Regions from separate parts of the Paucibacter sp. M5-1 genome, predicted to be linked through region 2. Evidence: riboswitches for the same ligand, from Rfam matches in the RefSeq annotation. Region 2 holds a riboswitch; the other holds the start of a gene.
The links. Region 2 has a riboswitch for glycine ahead of gcvT (glycine cleavage system aminomethyltransferase GcvT). Riboswitches for the same ligand answer to the same signal wherever they lie in the genome.
Positions count from the first base shown of each region.

Region 1 (4,404 bases), 2.1 Mb from region 2:
CGCGATCGCGCGCGAGCCGCAGTCGGCGTTCGAGCTGCTCGAGGAGCTGCAACAGATGGCCGGCGATGAGCCGCTCTTGCGCACCGAGCTCCAGACCCTGCGCGAGCTGCTGCACACCGAGCCGGCCGAAGCCCTGGGCCGCCAGCTGACCCAGCGCCTGGTGATCACGGCCCAGGCCTGCCTGCTGCGCCGCGATGCGCCGGCCGCGATCGCCGAGGTCTTCATCGCCAGCCGCTTCGATGCGCGGCATGGCCGGGTTTACGGTGCGCTGGACACGCGCGGGCTGGACGTGCAGGCGGTGCTGGCGCGCGCCTACCCGGACTAGGGGCCGCGCAGCGCCTCGCGCATGGCCTGCAGATAGGGCTCGAAATTCTGCAGATCATTGTGGCCGGCACCGGCAATGCGCTGCAGCCGGGCCTGCGGCGCATGGGCCAGCAATTGCTCGGCCTGCTGCGGCGGGATCAATTCATCCTGCTCGCCATGCAGCAGCAGCAGGGGGCCGTCGAGGCGCGCGACAGCGGCGGCGGTATCGAGCGGATAGCGCAGCAGCCACCCAGGCACCCAGGGATAGTGCAGGCGCATCAGCGCCGCCATGCTGGCATAGGGCGAGACCAGCACGGTCAGCTCGGGCCTGACCTCGGCCGCCAGACCGGCGGCCAGCGCCGTGCCCAGCGAACGGCCATAGATCACGCGGCGCAGGCCCTGGTAGCGCGGCGCCACGCTGTCCCAGGCGGCCCGCACATCGGCACGCAGCTGGGCCTCGCTGTCGATCTGGCCCGTGCTCTTGCCGTAGCCGCGATAGTCCAGCATGAAGAGGTCGTAGCCGGCGCGGCGGTAGAAGTCGGCATTGACGAACCAGCTGTCCAGATTGCCGGCATTGCCGTGCAGAAAGAACACCAGCCCCCGGGGCGCCGGCAGGCGCAGATGCAGGGCCGACAGCCGGGCACCGGGCACGGCGATCTGCAGCTCGTGGACATCGTCGCCCAGCGCGAAGCGGTGCGCGGCCGGCAGCGGCTGGGGCATGAAGAGCAGGCGCTCCTGGCGCCAGTACAGCCAGGCCAGCAGCAGGCCATAGACCAGCAGCGCCAGCGCGACGACGAGCAGCAGCCGGCGCATCGGCATCAATCAAGCCCTCAGCGCGCCAGCCGCATCAGCTTGCCGCTGTCGGTCAGCAGCAGCAGCGCGCCGTCCGGCGCCTGGCGCACATCGCGGAAACGCTCGCCCAGGCTGGCGAACATCGCCTCGCGCGCGGCCACCGTGTTGCCGCTGAGCTGCAGGCGCCACAGGGCCTGGCCGGCCAGCGCGCCGGAGAACAGCTGGCCGCGCCACTCGGGGAACATCGCGCCGGTGTAGAAAACCAGGCCGGCCGGCGCCACCGAGGTCGGCACCCAGTAAGTCAGCGGCTCGACAAAGGCCGGCGCATGGACGCCGCCGCCGAGCCTGCAGCCCTCGCTGACCGGCGAGCCATAGTTGCAGCCATAGCTCTTGATGGGCCAGCCGTAGTTGGCGCCGGCACGGGCGATATTGATCTCGTCGCCGCCCTGCGGGCCATGCTCGCTGAGCCAGAGCTCGCCGCTGCTCGGGTGCAGGGCCGCGCCCTGCGGGTTGCGGTGGCCATAGCTCCAGATGCCGGGCCGCGCACCGGCGCCCAGCGCCGGATTGCCGGCCGGGATGCTGCCGTCGCGGTTGATGCGCACCACCTTGCCCAGGGTCTGTGCCAGGTCTTGCGCGGGGCTGCCGAGCTGGCGATCACCCAGCGTGACGAACAGGGTCTTGTCGTTGGAGAACACCAGACGCGAGCCGAAATGGCCACCCCCCGTGACCTTGGGAGCCTGGCGAAAGATCACCGCGACATCCTGCAAGGCATTGCCCACCAGACGACCACGCGCCACCGCCGTGCCGCTGCGGCCCGCTTCGGCGCCGCTGCCGGGCTCGGAATAGGACAGATAGACCCAGGGCGTGCTCGCGAAGTCCGGGTCGAGCGCGACATCGAGCAGACCGCCCTGGCCGGCGGAGACGACCGCCGGCACGCCGCTGATCGTGGCCAGCGTGCTGCGGCCATCGGCGCTGAGCAGCAGCAGGCTGCCGGCCTTTTGCGTCACCAGCATGCGGCCATCGGGCAGCAGAGCCAGGCCCCAGGGCGCCGACAGGCCGCTGTGCAGGGTCGTCAGCTGCGGCGCCGCAGCGGGCGGCGGGCTCGGGGTGGGCGCGGCGACCACCTCGCCGCCCCCGCCACCACCGCAGGCCACAGCAAGAAACACACTGGCAACAGCAAGACTCAGTTTGGACATGGATTCGAGAGGCATCGTGAACTCCCGCACGGGGATGGCCCGCCAGCTTACTGCAGGCGACGGCCGCGGCGCCCGCGCAGGGTTGACGCCCCCTCGGAGCCCCGCCTACACTCGGCCCCGGATTCAGGAGAGAGCATGCCCTCGCGCATGCCGCCGAAGGCGCAAGCTCCCATACTCGCTCAGGCCCCGTACTGGATCCGTCACAAGCCGAATGCTGGAGAGCGCGGTCCGCAAGGGACCGCCACCGAAGGAGCAAGGCGCGCATCGGGTGATGGGCGCTGAATCTCTCAGGTATCAGGGACAGCGGGAGCGGCGCGCGTCAGGCGCACGCATGCCCGGGTTTCTTCCCTCCATAACCCACGTCCGTCTGGCGCTCAGCTCCTCCTGGAGTTCAGCATGCAAGTCATCGTTCTCGGCGCCGGCGTCACCGGCATCACCACCGCCTGGTATCTGCGCCAGGCCGGCCACGAGGTCACCGTCATCGAGCGCCAGCCGGCCGCCGGCCTGGAGACCAGCTTCGCCAACGGCGGCCAGATCTCGGTCTCGCACGCCGAGCCCTGGGCCAATCCGGGCGCGCCGCTGAAGGTGCTGAAATGGCTGATGCGCGAGGATGCGCCGCTGCTGTTCCGCCTGCGTGCCGATGCCGCGCAATGGCGCTGGGGCCTGCAGTTCCTGCGTGAATGCACACCGGGCCGTACCGCCCACAATATCCGCAACATCGTCAGCCTGGGCCTGTACAGCCGCGCCAAGCTGCAGGCGCTGCGCGCCGCCACCGGCATCGAGTACGCGCAGCGCACCCAGGGCATCCTGCATTTCTACACCAGCGAGGCCGAGTACGAGGCGGCCCAGGAGCCGGCCCGCCTGATGCGCGAGCAGGGCTGCGAGCTGGACATGAAGAGCCCGGACGAGTGCGTGGCCATCGAGCCGGCGCTGGCGCAGTGCCGCTCGAAGATCGTCGGCGGCAGCATGACCCCCAGCGACGAGTCGGGCGACGCGCACCTGTTCACGCAGGAACTGGCGCGGCTGTGCGCGGCGGCCGGCGTGCAGTTCCGCTACGAGACCCGCATCCTGGGCTTCGAGCGCAGCGGCGACCGCATCGAGCAGCTCATCGTGGCCGATGCGCGCGGCGAGGTGCAGCGCCTGCAGGCCGACGCCCATGTGCTGTGCCTGGGCTCGTTCAGCCGCGGCCTGGCACGCGAGCTGGGTGTCGATCTGAACATCTATCCGGCCAAGGGCTATTCGGTCACCTTGCCGGTCACCGCGCCCGAGCACAGCTACCAGGTCTCGCTGACAGATGACGAGTACAAGCTGGTGTTCTCGCGCCTGGGCGACCGGCTGCGCATCGCCGGCACGGCCGAGCTCAACGGCTACGACACGAGTCTGAACCTGGCCCGCTGCGAGGCCATCGTGCGACGCACCCGCGAGCTGTTCCCGCAGATGAGCGACGGCTCGGGCGCACAGTACTGGACCGGCCTGCGCCCCGCCACCCCGTCCAATCTGCCCTATATCGGCCGCAGCAAGATCGGCAACCTCTTCCTCAACACCGGCCATGGCACGCTGGGCTGGACCCACAGCTGCGGCTCGGGCGCGGCCATCGCCGACATCGTCGGCGGCCGCGTGCCGGAGTTGGATTACGCCTTCACAGAAGCCAGCCGCGCGGCGGCGCGCCCAGGGAACAGGCCTCTTGTGCCGCAGCCGCGCTTGCCCTAGGCTGTGCCCAAGCCGGGGCTCAAGACCCGGCACCGCTTCAGCCGTCATCCCTGTGCAATGACCGAAGGAGTGCGCCCATGCCCGCCAGCCACAGCAAGGCCCCAGAGACTGCAGCCCCGGGCAGTCCGGGCCTCTCCGCGCAGATCGCCCAGATCCGCGCCCTGGCCCTGGTGGGGCCGGCCGGCGCCGGCAAGACCAGCCTGATCGAGGCCTTGCTGCATCAGGCCGGCGCCATCACTGCGGTCGGCTCGGTGGAGCGCGGCAACACGGTCAGCGACTTCGACCCGCTGGAGAAGCGCGCCCAGCATTCGCTGCATGCCTCGGTCGTGCACATGAACCATGGCGGCCTGCGCATCCATGCGATCGACACGCCCGGCGCGCCGGACTTCATCGGCCAGTCGCT
Region 1 covers NZ_JAPZLM020000001.1:2,729,860-2,734,263, forward strand. The annotation lists gene O5M90_RS12770 (acyl-CoA dehydrogenase family protein) at 1-325, shown strand, start outside; gene O5M90_RS12775 (alpha/beta hydrolase) at 322-1,122, opposite strand; gene O5M90_RS12780 (PQQ-dependent sugar dehydrogenase) at 1,134-2,306, opposite strand; glycine riboswitch at 2,406-2,495, shown strand; glycine riboswitch at 2,496-2,605, shown strand; gene O5M90_RS12785 (D-amino acid dehydrogenase) at 2,688-4,001, shown strand; gene fusA (elongation factor G) at 4,079-4,404, shown strand, end outside.
Region 1: another riboswitch for glycine. It lies ahead of O5M90_RS12785 (D-amino acid dehydrogenase); the one in region 2 lies ahead of gcvT (glycine cleavage system aminomethyltransferase GcvT).

Region 2 (4,404 bases):
GCACGATGGCCTCGATCAGCGCGCGGCGCGAAGCGGCGCCGATCACCGACAGCATGCCGGCCTCGTCGGCCGCATCGGGGCCGATATGGCGGGCGTGGAATTCGGCGGCGTTCTCGAGCTCGCCCAGGGGCTTCAGAGCAGACATCAACATGGCAACAATCCTTGCAATACAACAGCGGGCACCAGGTGCCCGCGTCTTTCAATCACGGCCGAAACAAGTCGCCCGCCGGGCCGCCCCAAGGGCGGCTTGATCCCCTCGGGGGATCACCCGGGGTACACCCCGGGCGAGGGGCTCACAGGCCCTTGACCAGCTCGTCATAGGCCGTGCTGTCCATCAGCGCGTCCAGCTCGGCCGGCTTGCTGAGCTTGACCTTGAAGAACCAGCCGGCCTTCAGCGGGTCGCTATTGGCCAGCGAGGGGTCGTCGCGCAGCGCTTCGTTGACCTCGGTGATCTCACCCGACACAGGCATATAGACATCGGCCGCGGCCTTGACCGACTCGACCACACCGGCCACATCCTTCTCGGCAAAGCTCGCGCCGACGGCGGGCAGGTCGACAAAGACCACATCGCCCAGCGCGTCCTGCGCATGGACCGTGATGCCCACGGTGGCCGTGCCGTCGGCTTCGATCTGGACCCACTCGTGGTCGGCGGTGTACTTGATAGTGCTCATGGGGTGCTCCGTGAAGTAGGGGTGCGACTGATCAGCCGCGGTAGTAACCGTTGGGGGTGAAAGGGGTGGGGCTGACGGTCATCGGTGTGCGCTTGTCGCGCACGATGGCCCAGACCTGGGTGCCCTGGGCCGCATGGCTGCTGTTCAGATAGGCCAGGGCCACCGGCTTATTGACCGTCGGGCCCAGGGTGCCGCTGGTGACGACGCCGATCTCGACGCCGGCCTCATCCACCAGCTTGGCGCCTTCGCGCACCGGCATGCGCTCGCTGCCGACCAGGCCGACGCGCTTGCGTGCGGCGCCGCCGGCCAGCTGCGCGTCGATCACGGCCGCGCCCGGATAGCCGCCGGCGCGCGCACCGCCGGCACGGCGCACCTTCTGGATCGCCCAGGTCAGCGAGGCCTCGACCGGCGTGGTGCCGGTATCGATGTCATGACCATACAGGCACAGGCCGGCCTCCAGGCGCAGCGAGTCGCGCGCGCCCAGGCCGATGGGCTTGACCTCGGGCTGGGCCAGCAGCTTGCGCGCCAGGGCCTCGGCCTGCGCGCCGGCCACCGAGATCTCGAAGCCGTCCTCGCCGGTGTAGCCGGAGCGGGTCAGGAAGGTCGGGATGCCGTCGAGCTCGAAGAAGCCGCCGGTCATGAAGGTCAGCTTGGCGACTTCGGGATTCAGGCGCGCGAGCGCGGTCACGGCCTGCGGGCCCTGCAGCGCCAGCAGCGCCTGCTCGGGCATGGGGATGACCTCGCACTTGGTACCGATGGTGGCTTGCAGATGGGCGATGTCCTGCACCTTGCAGCCCGCATTGACGACGACGAACAGATCATCGGGGCGGCGGCAGATCATCAGGTCGTCGAGGATGCCGCCCTGCTCGTTGGTGAAGAGCGCATAGCGCTGCTTGAACACACCCAGGTCGATCACGTCGACCGGCACGAGGGTTTCGAGCGCGGCGGCGGCGCCGGCGCCGACCAGGCGCAGTTGGCCCATATGCGAGACATCGAACAGGCCGGCCGCGGCGCGGGTGTGCTTGTGCTCGGCCATCACGCCCGACGGGTACTGCACCGGCATGTCATAGCCGCCGAAGGGCACCATCTTGGCGCCGAGTTCGAGATGCAGGGCGTGCAGGGGGGTCTTGAGGAGAGCGTCGGCGGACATCTGGAAAACTCCGAGGGCATTCAAACAGCCCACGCCCATCGGGGGCGCGGGGGGATGCCCTCGCTGTCCGGCTTACCTGAGAGATTGACCGCTGACGGTTCGCCAACAGCTTGCCCCTTCGGTGGACGGACTCGGGGCCCGCCTCTCTCCAGTGAGGAACGCCCGGTTCTGGGCGTTTTGTCAGTCCTTTTGCCTGAGCGTTCGCAGCTTGGGATCACCATCGCCACTGCGCCTTCGGCGGCTTCCGCTAGGAAGCTCTCTCCTGACCGGCGGGATTGTAGCCATGGTTTGGCGTGCCAAGAGCCACAGCCGTGGGAAAACACACCGGCCCGCAAGATCTGCAGGGGTGGCGCGCCGCCGGCCAGCCCGATTCAGCCCGCCTTCATCTGGGGTCCAGGAAGTCTTCAGCGTAGGGGCCGACACTGCATGGAATCCGCAACACCTGACCCCAACAGCCGGACTCCCGACATGCCCTATTTTCTGACTCTTGCCCTGTTGCTGGCGTTGGTCCAGCCAGCCAGAGCCGCCGAAAACGCCAAGCTGCCGGCCGCGGAACTGTTCTCGATGGCGGCCGCGCTGGACAAGCTGCCCGCCGACCAGCGCGACGCCTTCGGCCTGCGCCACCGCATCTGGTCCAAGCAGGCCGGCAAGCCGCTGTCGGTCTGGTATGAAGACCAGGGCCAAAAGATCGAAATCCCGCTGCGCGCCGATGGCAGCTTTGATCGCCCCGCCGCGCTGGCCCGTCCGGGCTTCAATCCCATGCTGATGGCCAACCAGCCCGAGGCCGGCGTTGAACTCAGCATCGACCTGCTGGCCCAAGTGGCTGACAGCAGGGAGCTGCATTACGCCGATCTGATGCGTTCGGTGACGCAGATGAATGCCTTCATCAAAAGCCAGGCCGGCTTGATGAGTCTGTTCGCCCCGACGGTCCACAGCCTGCACTTCCGTTGCCAGCCCCAGGCCGAGTGCGCGCTGACCGCCCACCTGCCCGAGGGGCCCAAGACCTATATGCCGGACGCCAGCGGCCGCATCACGCTCAAGCTCAGCAAGGCGTTGATGAAGGCCAACCCCCGTCTGAGCGGCAAGACCCCTTTTGCCGAGATCGTCGGCGATATGGAATGAGCTGCGCCGTCGATCGTTTTCCCTCCGCTTTACTCACTTGAAAGCCCGATGCATCCATGAATACCAACACCCGTCATTGCAACTTCCGCGCTTCGCTGCTGACCCTGGCCCTGCTGAGCCTGATCGGCGCGGCCCAGGCCCAGGCCAAGGATCAGGCGCAGCCCGAGGGCAACACCCTGATGCTGGGCCTGGGGCTGGGCTTCGGCGCCAAGTACGCCGGCTCCAAGAAGATCGAAGGTGGCGTCATGCCGGGGATCGACTACAGCATGAGCAACGGTTTCTATGCCAGCACCCTGCGCGGCATCGGCTGGGGCGGCCAGAGCGGCCCGTTCGGCTATAGCGCCGGCCTCGGCCTGCGCGGCGGCCGCGAAGACCGCGACAAGAAGAAGGGCCTGGGCGGCGGCGGCGCCAATGAGTTGCTGGGCATGGGCGAGATCAAGACCACCGCCACCCTCAATCTGGGGGTCAGCTACAACCTGATGGATGCCGTCGAACTCAGCGCTGGCGTGGAGTTGCCGCTGAGCAAGGGCAAGAAGAACGCCAAGCTCGGTGACAAGGCGCTCCAGCATGGCACGGTCTTCAGGCTGGGCGCGAGCGCCGGCATCTGGGGCAATGACAGCAGCGATGTTTCGATCGAGCTGGGAGCGACGGCCGGTGACAAGAAGTACATGCAGACCTTCTTCGGTGTCACCCCCGAGCAGGCGGCGGCCACCAAGTTCAAGGCCTATGCGCCCAAGGCCGGCTTCCATTCGGTCGAGGCCAGCATCAACTGGAACTACAAGATCGACAAGAAGTGGGGCGTCGTGACCTCGCTGGGCGTGAATCATCTTCTGGGTGATGCCGGCAAGAGCCCGATCGTGCAGCGCAAGAGCACCCCTACCGGCATGGTGATGCTGACCTATCTGTACTGACCTCCGCGCCCCGGCTTAAGCCTGGCCTAAGTCTGGCCAGGCGGGGCTGTGGACAATACCGGCATGCGTTTATTACTGGTGGAAGACGATCAGATGATTGGCGAGCAGCTGCTGGACCTGCTGCGCGCCGAGGGCTATGCGGTCGACTGGGTGCGCGACGGCGAGCAGGCCGACACCGCGCTGCAGGCCCAGGACTACGACCTGCTGCTGCTCGATCTGGGCCTGCCGCGGCGCGACGGCATGAGCGTGCTGCGCGCCTTGCGCGCGCGCAAGCAGCGCCAGCCGGTGCTGATCGCCACCGCCCGCGATGCGCTGGCGCAGCGGGTCGAAGGGCTGGACGCCGGCGCCGACGACTATGTGCTCAAGCCCTTCGAGCTTGACGAGCTGCTGGCCCGCATCCGCGCGCTGCTGCGCCGCGCCAGCGGCCGCGCCGAGCCGGTCTACGAGCATCTGGGCGTCAGCCTGAATCCCGCCACCCATGAGGCCACGGTCGGCGGCCAGCCGGTCACGCTGTCGGCGCGCGAATGGGCCGTGCTGGAACCGCTGCTGG
Region 2 covers NZ_JAPZLM020000001.1:636,470-640,873, reverse strand. The annotation lists gene gcvP (aminomethyl-transferring glycine dehydrogenase) at 1-151, opposite strand, end outside; gene gcvH (glycine cleavage system protein GcvH) at 294-671, opposite strand; gene gcvT (glycine cleavage system aminomethyltransferase GcvT) at 703-1,821, opposite strand; glycine riboswitch at 1,875-1,983, opposite strand; glycine riboswitch at 1,993-2,096, opposite strand; gene O5M90_RS02920 (hypothetical protein) at 2,290-2,943, shown strand; gene O5M90_RS02915 (MipA/OmpV family protein) at 3,000-3,854, shown strand; gene O5M90_RS02910 (response regulator transcription factor) at 3,918-4,404, shown strand, end outside.